Regions from separate parts of the Nocardiopsis sediminis genome, predicted to be linked through region 2. Evidence: riboswitches for the same ligand, from Rfam matches in the RefSeq annotation. Region 2 holds a riboswitch; the other holds the start of a gene.

Region 1 (4,330 bases), on a different contig from region 2:
GCGGCGTCGGGCCGGGTCAGGCGTTCGGCGAGGATCCGGGCGCCCGCGAGGGTGCGGCGCTGCCGGTCGGCGAACTCCTCGCCCGCGGCCACCTTGAGCGCGACCGCCTTGGCGGCGATCACGTGCTCCAGCGGCCCGCCCTGCATCCCGGGGAAGACCGCGGAGTTGATCTTCTTCCCGAGCTCCGCCTTGGCGAGGATGAGCCCGCCGCGGGGACCGCCGAGGGTCTTGTGCGTGGTGGTGGTGGTGATGTCGGCGAAGGGCACCGGGTTGGGGTGCAGCCCGGCCGCGACGAGCCCCGCGAAGTGCGCCATGTCGACCATGAGCAGCGCGTCGACGCTGTCGGCGATCTTGCGGAACCGCGCGAAGTCGAGCTGGCGCGGGTAGGCCGACCAGCCGGCCACGACCATCTTGGGCCGGTGCTCCTGGGCCAGCGCCTCGACTTCGTCGTAGTCGACGGTGCCGTCCTCGTCGCGCACGTGGTAGGCGACGGCGTTGAGGATCTTGCCGGAGTAGTTGATCCGCATGCCGTGGGTGAGGTGGCCGCCGTGGGCGAGGTCGAGCCCGAGGATGGTGTCGCCGGGCTTGAGCAGCGCGAAGTAGACGGCGGTGTTGGCCTGGGCGCCGGAGTGCGGCTGCACGTTGGCGTGCTCGGCGCCGAACAGCTCCTTGGCGCGGTCGATCGCGAGCTGCTCGACGACGTCGACGTACTCGCAGCCGCCGTAGTACCGGCGGCCCGGGTAGCCCTCGGCGTACTTGTTGGTCAGGACGGTGCCCTGCGCCTCCAGTACCGCCCGGGGGGCGAAGTTCTCGGAGGCGATCATCTCCAGGGTGTCGCGCTGCCGGCTCAGCTCCTGGCCGACCGCGGTCGCGACCTCGGGGTCGAGTTCGGCGAGGGACTGGTCGAGGAGGTGGTTCTCAGACGCCATGTGCTTAACCTTCGCCTTCGGTCAGCTGGGTGTACTGCTCCGGGGTGAGCAGGTCGGACGGTTCCCCGGCGATCTCGACCTTGAAGAGCCAGCCGCGCCCGAAGGGGTCGGCCCCGATGACCTCGGGGTCGGCGACCGCGTCGGCGTTGACCTCGACGACCTCCCCGTTGACCGGGGCGTAGAGGTCGCTGACCGACTTGGTCGACTCCACCTCGCCGCAGGGCTCACCCGCCGTGACGGTGGTGCCGGACTCCGGCGGCTCGACGAAGACGATGTCGCCCAGGGATTCGGCGGCGAACGAGGTGATGCCCACGGTGGCGATGCCATCGCTGATGGACACCCACTCGTGTTCCTTCGTGTACTCCAGCTCCGCGGGGACGCTCAATTCAACTCTCCTGGAGGTGTTCCTGTATCCGGCACGGCGCGACCTGGGGCGCCGCCCTGACCTGCCGATGTGTGGGGGCCGCGGCCGCCCACCCGCCGGATTCTCCCGGATGGGCGGGGCGCCCGCATCCGCCGGGCCGCGTCAACGTGACGGGCCCGCGGAAAGTCACGACTTCCGTGTGTAGAAGGGCAGCTCGACGACGTCGACCGCCTCGCTGCGGCCCCGGACGTCGACCACGAACCCGTCGGCGGAGGTGTCCACGCCGGGGTCGATGTAGGCCATGGCGATGGGCCGCCCCAGGGTGGGCGACGGAGCCCCGCTGGTGGTGGCCCCCACACGCCGGCCGTCGAGCAGGACGTCGTTGCCCTTGCGCAGGGGGCGGCGGCCGCGGGCGACCAGCCCGATGAGCCGGTTCTCCGGTCCGGACTCGGCGGCCTTGGCCAGCGCGGCGCGTCCGACGAAGTCGCCGGGCTTGTCGAACTTCACGACCCGCCCCAGCCCGGCGTCGAACGGGGTGGTGTCGGCGGTCAGCTCGTTGCCGTACAGCGGCATGCCCGCCTCGAGCCGCAGGGTGTCGCGCGCCGACAGCCCGGCCGGCACCAGGCCGCGCGGCTCGCCGGCGGCGAGCAGGGCCGCCCAGATCTCGGGGGCGTCGCCGCCCGGCCGGATGAAGATCTCGAAGCCGTCCTCGCCGGTGTAGCCGGTGCGGGCGAGCAGCACCGGGTGCCCGGCGACGGTGTGCGCGTAGCCGGCGTAGTAGCGGATCTGCGACAGGTCGGCGTCGGTGAGCGGCGCGAGGATGGCCGCGGCTTCGGGCCCCTGGATCGCGATGAGCGCGTACTCGGCGGAGCGGTCCTCGACCCGGGCGTCGAACCCGGCGGCGCGCTCGGACAGCGCGGCGGACACGGTGCCGGCGTTGGCGGCGTTGGCGACCACCAGGAAGTCGTCGTCGGCCAGCCGGTAGACGATGAGGTCGTCGAGCACCCCGCCGTCGTCGGCGGTGATCATGGTGTAGCGGGCGCGGCCCATGGCGACCTTGGACAGGTGCCCGACGAGCGCGTGGTCGAGCAGGTCGGCGGCCTGGGGCCCGGTGATGTGGATCTCGCCCATGTGGGAGAGGTCGAACAGCCCGGCGCGCTCGCGCACGGCCGTGTGCTCGGCGCGCTCGCCGGTGTAGCGCAGCGGCATGAGCCAGCCGGCGAAGTCGACGAGGGTCGCGCCGAGCGCCGCGTGGACATCGTGGAGCGGTGTCCTGCGGAGGTCTGCGGGGTCGTGGCCAGGCGCTGTCATCGGCACTCCCGAGAGGATGGGCGTCGTTTCGGCACAAGCGCGAAATGCACTGTCATCCTCCCCCTCTGTCATGGGTGCCTGAGAGCTTCGCCGCGCCCGGGGGCGTGATCGGCTTGCACCTTCGGCGAGGGGCATGGGCCCCTGCTTTCCAGAGTGGTCTCGCCCGCACGGTCCGGCGCGCCTGAGAGGTTCTCTGGGGAGGGTTTGCTCCTTCGGCGGCCCGCACCGGCTGTGCGGGCACTCTCCCGTACGGGTTCGGCGACCGCGACCAGCCTAGCAGCGCGGACGCGCCCGGCCCAGTGCGGGCCGGGCGCGCGGGGCCGGCGCGGGATCAGGACGTGCGGCGCTTGCGCACGGCCTCGGCCAGGCGGGCCAGGACATCGGCGGTGGTGTCCCAGCCCATGCAGGCGTCGGTGATGGAGGTGCCGTAGGCGAGGTCGGCGGGGTCGCCGAGCTTCTGGGCGCCCTCCTCGATGAAGCTCTCCAGCATGACGCCGGTGATGCCGCGCTGCCCGGCGGCGATCTGCGCGGCGATCGCGTCGGCGACGCCCGGCTGGCGGGTGTGGTCCTTGCCGCTGTTGGCGTGGCTGGCGTCGATCATCACCCGCCGGGGCAGCCCGGCGCGCTCGATGGTGCCCAGTGCTCCCGCCACGCTGTCGGCGTCGAAGTTGGGGCCCGAGCGCCCGCCGCGCAGGATCACGTGGCAGTCGGGGTTGCCGGAGGTCACCACGACCGACCCCGCGCCCGCCAGGTCGACCCCGAAGAACGTGTGCGAGGCGGCGGAGGCGCCGCAGGCGTCGACCGCGACCTGGACGTCGCCGTCGGTGCCGTTCTTGAAGCCCACCGGCATGCTCAGCCCGCTGCCGAGCTGGCGGTGCACCTGGCTCTCGGTCGTGCGCGCCCCGATGGCGCCCCAGGTGACCGCGTCGGCGATGTACTGCGGGGTGATCGGGTCCAGGAACTCGGTGCCCGAGGGCACCCCCAGCGACCCGATGTCCAGCAGCAGCTTGCGGGCGGTGCGCAGCCCCCGGTGGACGTCGTGGCTCTCGTCGAGGCCGGGGTCGTTGATCAGCCCCTTCCAGCCCAGGGTGGTGCGCGGCTTCTCGAAGTAGACGCGCATCACGATGCACAGGTCATCGTTGAGCGAGGGGATCAGCGCCTTGAGCCGGTGGGCGTAGTCGAGCGCCGCATCGGGGTCGTGCACGGAGCACGGCCCCACGATGACCAGCAGCCGGTCGTCGGTGCCGTCGAGGACCCGCTTGACCTCGGTGCGCGCGTCCTCGACCAGGCCGGTGCGCTCCGGCCCCATCGGCAGTTCGGCGAGGATGTCCCGTGGCGCGACCAGCGGCTGGTAGTCGACGACCCGTGTGTCATTGGTGCTCGGCATGCGTTCCCATCCTTGTGCGACGGCCCAGTGCGACGGCCCAATGAGCACCCTAACGCCCCCGGAACTGGGCGGACGCCCTTGGGGTTCAGGCCTCCCCCTCCTCCTTGAGACCGGGGAAGTCCTCCTCCCGGTATTCCTGCTCGCTGCGCGTCGCGTCGCGGCGGGCCTCCTCGGCGTCGCGCAGCTGGACGCGGCGGATCTTGCCGGAGACGGTCTTGGGCAGCTCGGCGAACTCCACCCGGCGGACGCGCTTGTAGGAGGCCAGGTGCGTGCGGCAGTAGCCGAGGATCGACCGGGCGACGTCGGGGCCGGGCGCCACCCCCTCCACCAGCGTGACGT
Region 2 (4,330 bases):
GAGCACCGGGTAGTGCGGTTCCAGCCGCTTGGCGACGTAGTTGGCCACGAGCACGGCCGCCTCGGTGGCGGCGCGCAGGCCGTCGCCGCCCATCATCCGGATGTAGGCCCAGGAGATCGGCAGGATCCCCGCCGAGCCGAACGGGGCGGCCGAGACCGGCCCCACCCCGGTGTAGGGCCCGGCGTCGGGCTGGCCGGGGTGGTTGGGCAGGAACCCGGCCAGGTGCGCGCGCACCGCGACCGGGCCCACGCCCGGCCCGCCGCCGCCGTGGGGGATGCAGAAGGTCTTGTGCAGGTTGAGGTGGCTGACGTCGGCGCCGAACTCGCCCGGCTTGGCCCAGCCCAGCAGCGCGTTCAGGTTGGCGCCGTCGACGTAGACCTGGCCCCCGGCCTCGTGCACCAGGCGGCAGACCTCGGTGATGGTGTCCTCGTAGACCCCGTGGGTGGAGGGGTAGGTCACCATGATCGCGGAGACCCGGCCCTCGTGCTTGGCGATCTTGGCGCGCAGGTCGCCGAGGTCGATGTTGCCGCCGTCGTCGCAGGCCACGACCGCGACCCGCATCCCCGCCATCACCGCGCTGGCGGCGTTGGTGCCGTGCGCGGAGCTGGGGATCAGGCAGACGTCGCGCTCGATGTCGCCGCGCCTGCGGTGGTAGCCGCGGATGGCCAGCAGCCCGGCCAGCTCGCCTTGCGATCCGGCGTTGGGCTGGAGCGACACCGCGTCGTAGCCGGTGACCTCGGCGAGCCACTTCTCCAGGTCGCGCACGAGCGCGACACTGCCCGCCGCCTGGTCCAGCGGCGCCAGCGGGTGCAGCCCGGCGAACTCCGGCCAGGTGATGGACTCCATCTCCGCCGTGGCGTTGAGCTTCATGGTGCACGAGCCCAGCGGGATCATGGACCGGTCCAGCGCGAGGTCCTTGTCGGCCAGGCGGCGCATGTAGCGCAGCAGCGAGGTCTCGCTGCGGTGGGTGGTGAACACCGGGTGGTCGAGGTAGTCGACGTCGCGGCGCAGCGCATCGGGCAGCGTGGCGCCGCGCTCGGCCGCCCCCGGGCGGGTCGCGCCCTCGGTGCCGCCGAAGGCGGCCAGCACCAGCCCGATGTGGGCGGAGGTGGTGGCCTCGTCGCAGGAGATGCCGACCGTGTCGTCGTCGACCCGCAGCACGTTGACCCCGCGCCGGCGCGCCTCCCCGACGACGGAGGCCGCCCGGCCGCGCACCCGCACGCGCACCGTGTCGAAGAACTCCTCGTGCAGCACCTCCAGGCCGCGGGCGCGCAGGCCGTCGGCGAGCCGGGCGGTGTGCCCGTGTACCCGCTCGGCGATCGCGCGCAGGCCGTGCGGCCCGTGGTAGACCGCGTACATCCCGGCCATGACCGCCAGCAGCACCTGGGCGGTGCAGATGTTGCTGGTGGCCTTCTCGCGGCGGATGTGCTGTTCACGCGTCTGGAGGGCGAGCCGGTAGGCGGGCCGGCCCGCGTTGTCCACCGACACCCCCACCAGCCGGCCCGGGAGCTGGCGCTGGAGCCCTTCGCGCACCGACATGTAGCCGGCGTGGGGGCCGCCGAACCCCATGGGCACGCCGAAGCGCTGGGTGGAGCCCACGGCGATGTCGGCGCCCAGGTCGCCCGGGCTGCGCAGCAGGGTCAGGGCGAGGATGTCGGCGGCGACCACGGCCAGCGCGCCCCGCTCGTGCGCGGCCTCGATGACGGCGCGCGGGTCGCGGACGGCGCCGGTGGCCGCGGGGTACTGCACCAGGACGCCGAACGCGTCGGCGTCGGGCAGCCCGGCGGAGAGGTCGGCCACCACGATGTCGATGCCCAGCGGCTCGGCGCGGGTGCGCAGCACCGCCAGGGTCTGGGGGAAGACGTCGGAGTCGACGACGAAGGCCGCGCCCTTCCCGCGCGAGGCGCGGCGGGCCAGCGTCATGGCCTCGGCCGCGGCGGTGGCCTCGTCGAGCAGCGAGGCGCCGGCGACCGGGAGCCCGGTGAGGTCGGCGACCATCGTCTGGAAGTTCAGCAGCGCTTCGAGGCGCCCCTGGGAGATCTCGGGCTGGTAGGGCGTGTAGGCCGTGTACCAGGCGGGGTTCTCCAGGATGTTGCGCAGGATCACCGGCGGGGTGATGGTGTCGTAGTACCCCTGGCCGATCATCGAGGTGAGCACCTGGTTGCGGTCGGCCAGCGCGCGCAGTTCGGCGAGGGCGCCGGTCTCGTCGGCGGCCTCGGGCAGCCGCAGCGGGGCGGAGCCGCCGGGGGCGGAGAGGATGGACGCGGGCAGGGCCGCTGTCATCAGCTCGGCCGTGGACGCAAAGCCCACGGTCGCCAGCATCTGCTCCAGCTCCGACGGGTCGGGCCCGATGTGCCGGTCGGCGAACCTGCGCGCGGGTTCGGTTCCGGGACGTCTGGGCTGCTCCGGCATGGAGACCTCCTCGCATGGGCCGAAATTCTCGGCTGCTCTTGGTCTCCCCCTCTGTCACGCACGGTCGCGGCGCGGAAGCGACGCGCCCACCGTTCCAGAGTGGCCTTCTCCACGCGGTCCCTGGTGCCTGAGAGGTTACTGGGGAGTATTGCCCCGTCGGCGCCCCGCTAAGGGGTCTCTCCCGCGTGGTATCGGCGGCCGGTTCTGATTTTCGGTCACTGCATTGTCCACGGGCCGCCGCGCCCCGGCGTGGCCGGGGTGGGTTCCCGGCCGTGCAAGTGCGGCGTCCTCACCGAACGGTACTGGATGGATCCACCCATTCGGCGCAGAGGAGGCGCAGGTCACCCGGTCTTGCGTTCGCGGCGGCGCCGGGCGAGCTCGTCGGCGGGGTGGGAGTCGGCGGGCAGCGGCTCGGCCAGGCGCTCGCCGGGGAAATCGCTCAGCGCCCCTTCGAGTTCGCGCCACACGCGGCCCAGCGCGATACCGAACACGCCCTGGCCGCCCTGGAGGAGGTCGACCACCTCGCCCGGGGAGGTGCACTCGTAGACGCTGACGCCGTCGCTCATGAGGGTGATCTGGGCGAGGTCGGCGGTGCCGCGGCACCGGAGGTGGTCGATCGCCGTGCGGATCTGCTGGAGCGAGATCCCGGTGTCGAGCAGCCGTTTGACGACCTTGAGCACCAGGATGTCGCGGAAGCTGTACAGCGGCGCCGCACCGCTGCCGTCGTCAGGGATGACACTGGGGCGCACCAGGTTCGTGCGGGCCCAGTAGTCGAGCTGGCGGTAGGTGATTCCGGCGGCCGCACATGCCGTGGGGCCGCGATAACCGACGTCCATAGGCAGCGCCACCACGTCCTCTTCGCACAGCAGGCCCTGCTCTCCAGCTCGCCGTATAGCTGATCGCGTGAGAGCGGAGGTCTGTTGCTTGCCGCTAGTAACCGCCACGCCGAACCTCCGGCTCCTCGGCCCGCGGCGGTTTGACAGGGGGGTCGAAGGGTTGCGCCGCGGGTGCCTTCGACAATGAAGGTAAGCCGGTCGGATGGACAGCGTCAACGACACCCATCGGCGCGTCGTGGAACGTCTTCGACAGGTTTCCGGCCGCCGGGCCGCCCATCCGCAAGCCCCACGTCAGGGGCGGGTCGATCACCCTCGATTCCGGTTCTCGGACACGTCTCCCGGGCGTGTCGGCGGTCCGCGCGTGCGCGTTCCACGGTAAGCGATGACGGCGGTAGCGTCACCCGCCCGGGGGCGGGCGACGCTACCGGGGCGGGGGGCGCCGGTCAGGAGGGGCGGAACACCCCCACGGCGTCGTAGGCGTGCCAGGAGCCGTCACTCTTGGTGATGTCGAGCGTGTTCTGCCCGGCGCGGAAGAGCGCGGCGTCGAGGACCGGCTCGACGAACGACGGCACCAGCGCGGTACCGGGGACGGTGGCGTCGCCTTCGAGCGACCCGCGGGTGGCCCCGCGCCGGAAGGCGATCTCGCCCGCGGGGGCGTCGTTGACCGCCAGGCGGGCGGTGCCCGGGCGGCTCGCGTGGGTGTCGATGAGCCAGATCACCACGCCCAGGCCGGAGCCGGGCGCCTCCTCCAGGTCGAACCGCAGCCGGAAGGTGTGCTCGCGCTCGCCGCCCCACCCGTCCTCGGGCCCGGGGTGCAGGTAGCACCAGTCGGCGGCGGGGTCGCTGCTGCCATAGGTGAAGTCGACGCCGTCGGGGAAGGCGTCGCGGAACCGCGACTGCCCACGGGAGGGGGCCAGGGCCAGCTCCAGGCTCTTGGAGTCGAACTCCCCGACCGTGGCGATCGGTTCGCCGGCGACCACCAGCGATTCGGTGGAGGTGGCGCCGACCACGGCGGAGGGGCTGCTGCGCCGGCCCGAGGCGTCCACGGTGACGACCCGGTAGTAGCGCGTCTGCGCCTCGGG

Evidence for each region. Region 2 has a riboswitch for glycine ahead of gcvP (aminomethyl-transferring glycine dehydrogenase). Riboswitches for the same ligand answer to the same signal wherever they lie in the genome.
Region 1: linked by a shared signal. The riboswitch ahead of gcvT (glycine cleavage system aminomethyltransferase GcvT) and the one ahead of gcvP (aminomethyl-transferring glycine dehydrogenase) in region 2 are both predicted to bind glycine.

The regions. Positions count from the first base shown of each region.
Region 1 covers NZ_JBHSBH010000015.1:1,066,260-1,070,589, reverse strand. The annotation lists gene glyA (serine hydroxymethyltransferase) at 1-929, opposite strand, end outside; gene gcvH (glycine cleavage system protein GcvH) at 934-1,314, opposite strand; gene gcvT (glycine cleavage system aminomethyltransferase GcvT) at 1,480-2,604, opposite strand; glycine riboswitch at 2,660-2,766, opposite strand; gene ACFOVU_RS27250 (3-deoxy-7-phosphoheptulonate synthase) at 2,936-3,991, opposite strand; gene ACFOVU_RS27245 (AMP-binding protein) at 4,077-4,330, opposite strand, start outside.
Region 2 covers NZ_JBHSBH010000007.1:361,963-366,292, forward strand. The annotation lists gene gcvP (aminomethyl-transferring glycine dehydrogenase) at 1-2,412, opposite strand, end outside; glycine riboswitch at 2,517-2,606, opposite strand; gene ACFOVU_RS10675 (MerR family transcriptional regulator) at 2,754-3,356, opposite strand; gene ACFOVU_RS10680 (polysaccharide lyase family protein) at 3,692-4,330, opposite strand, start outside.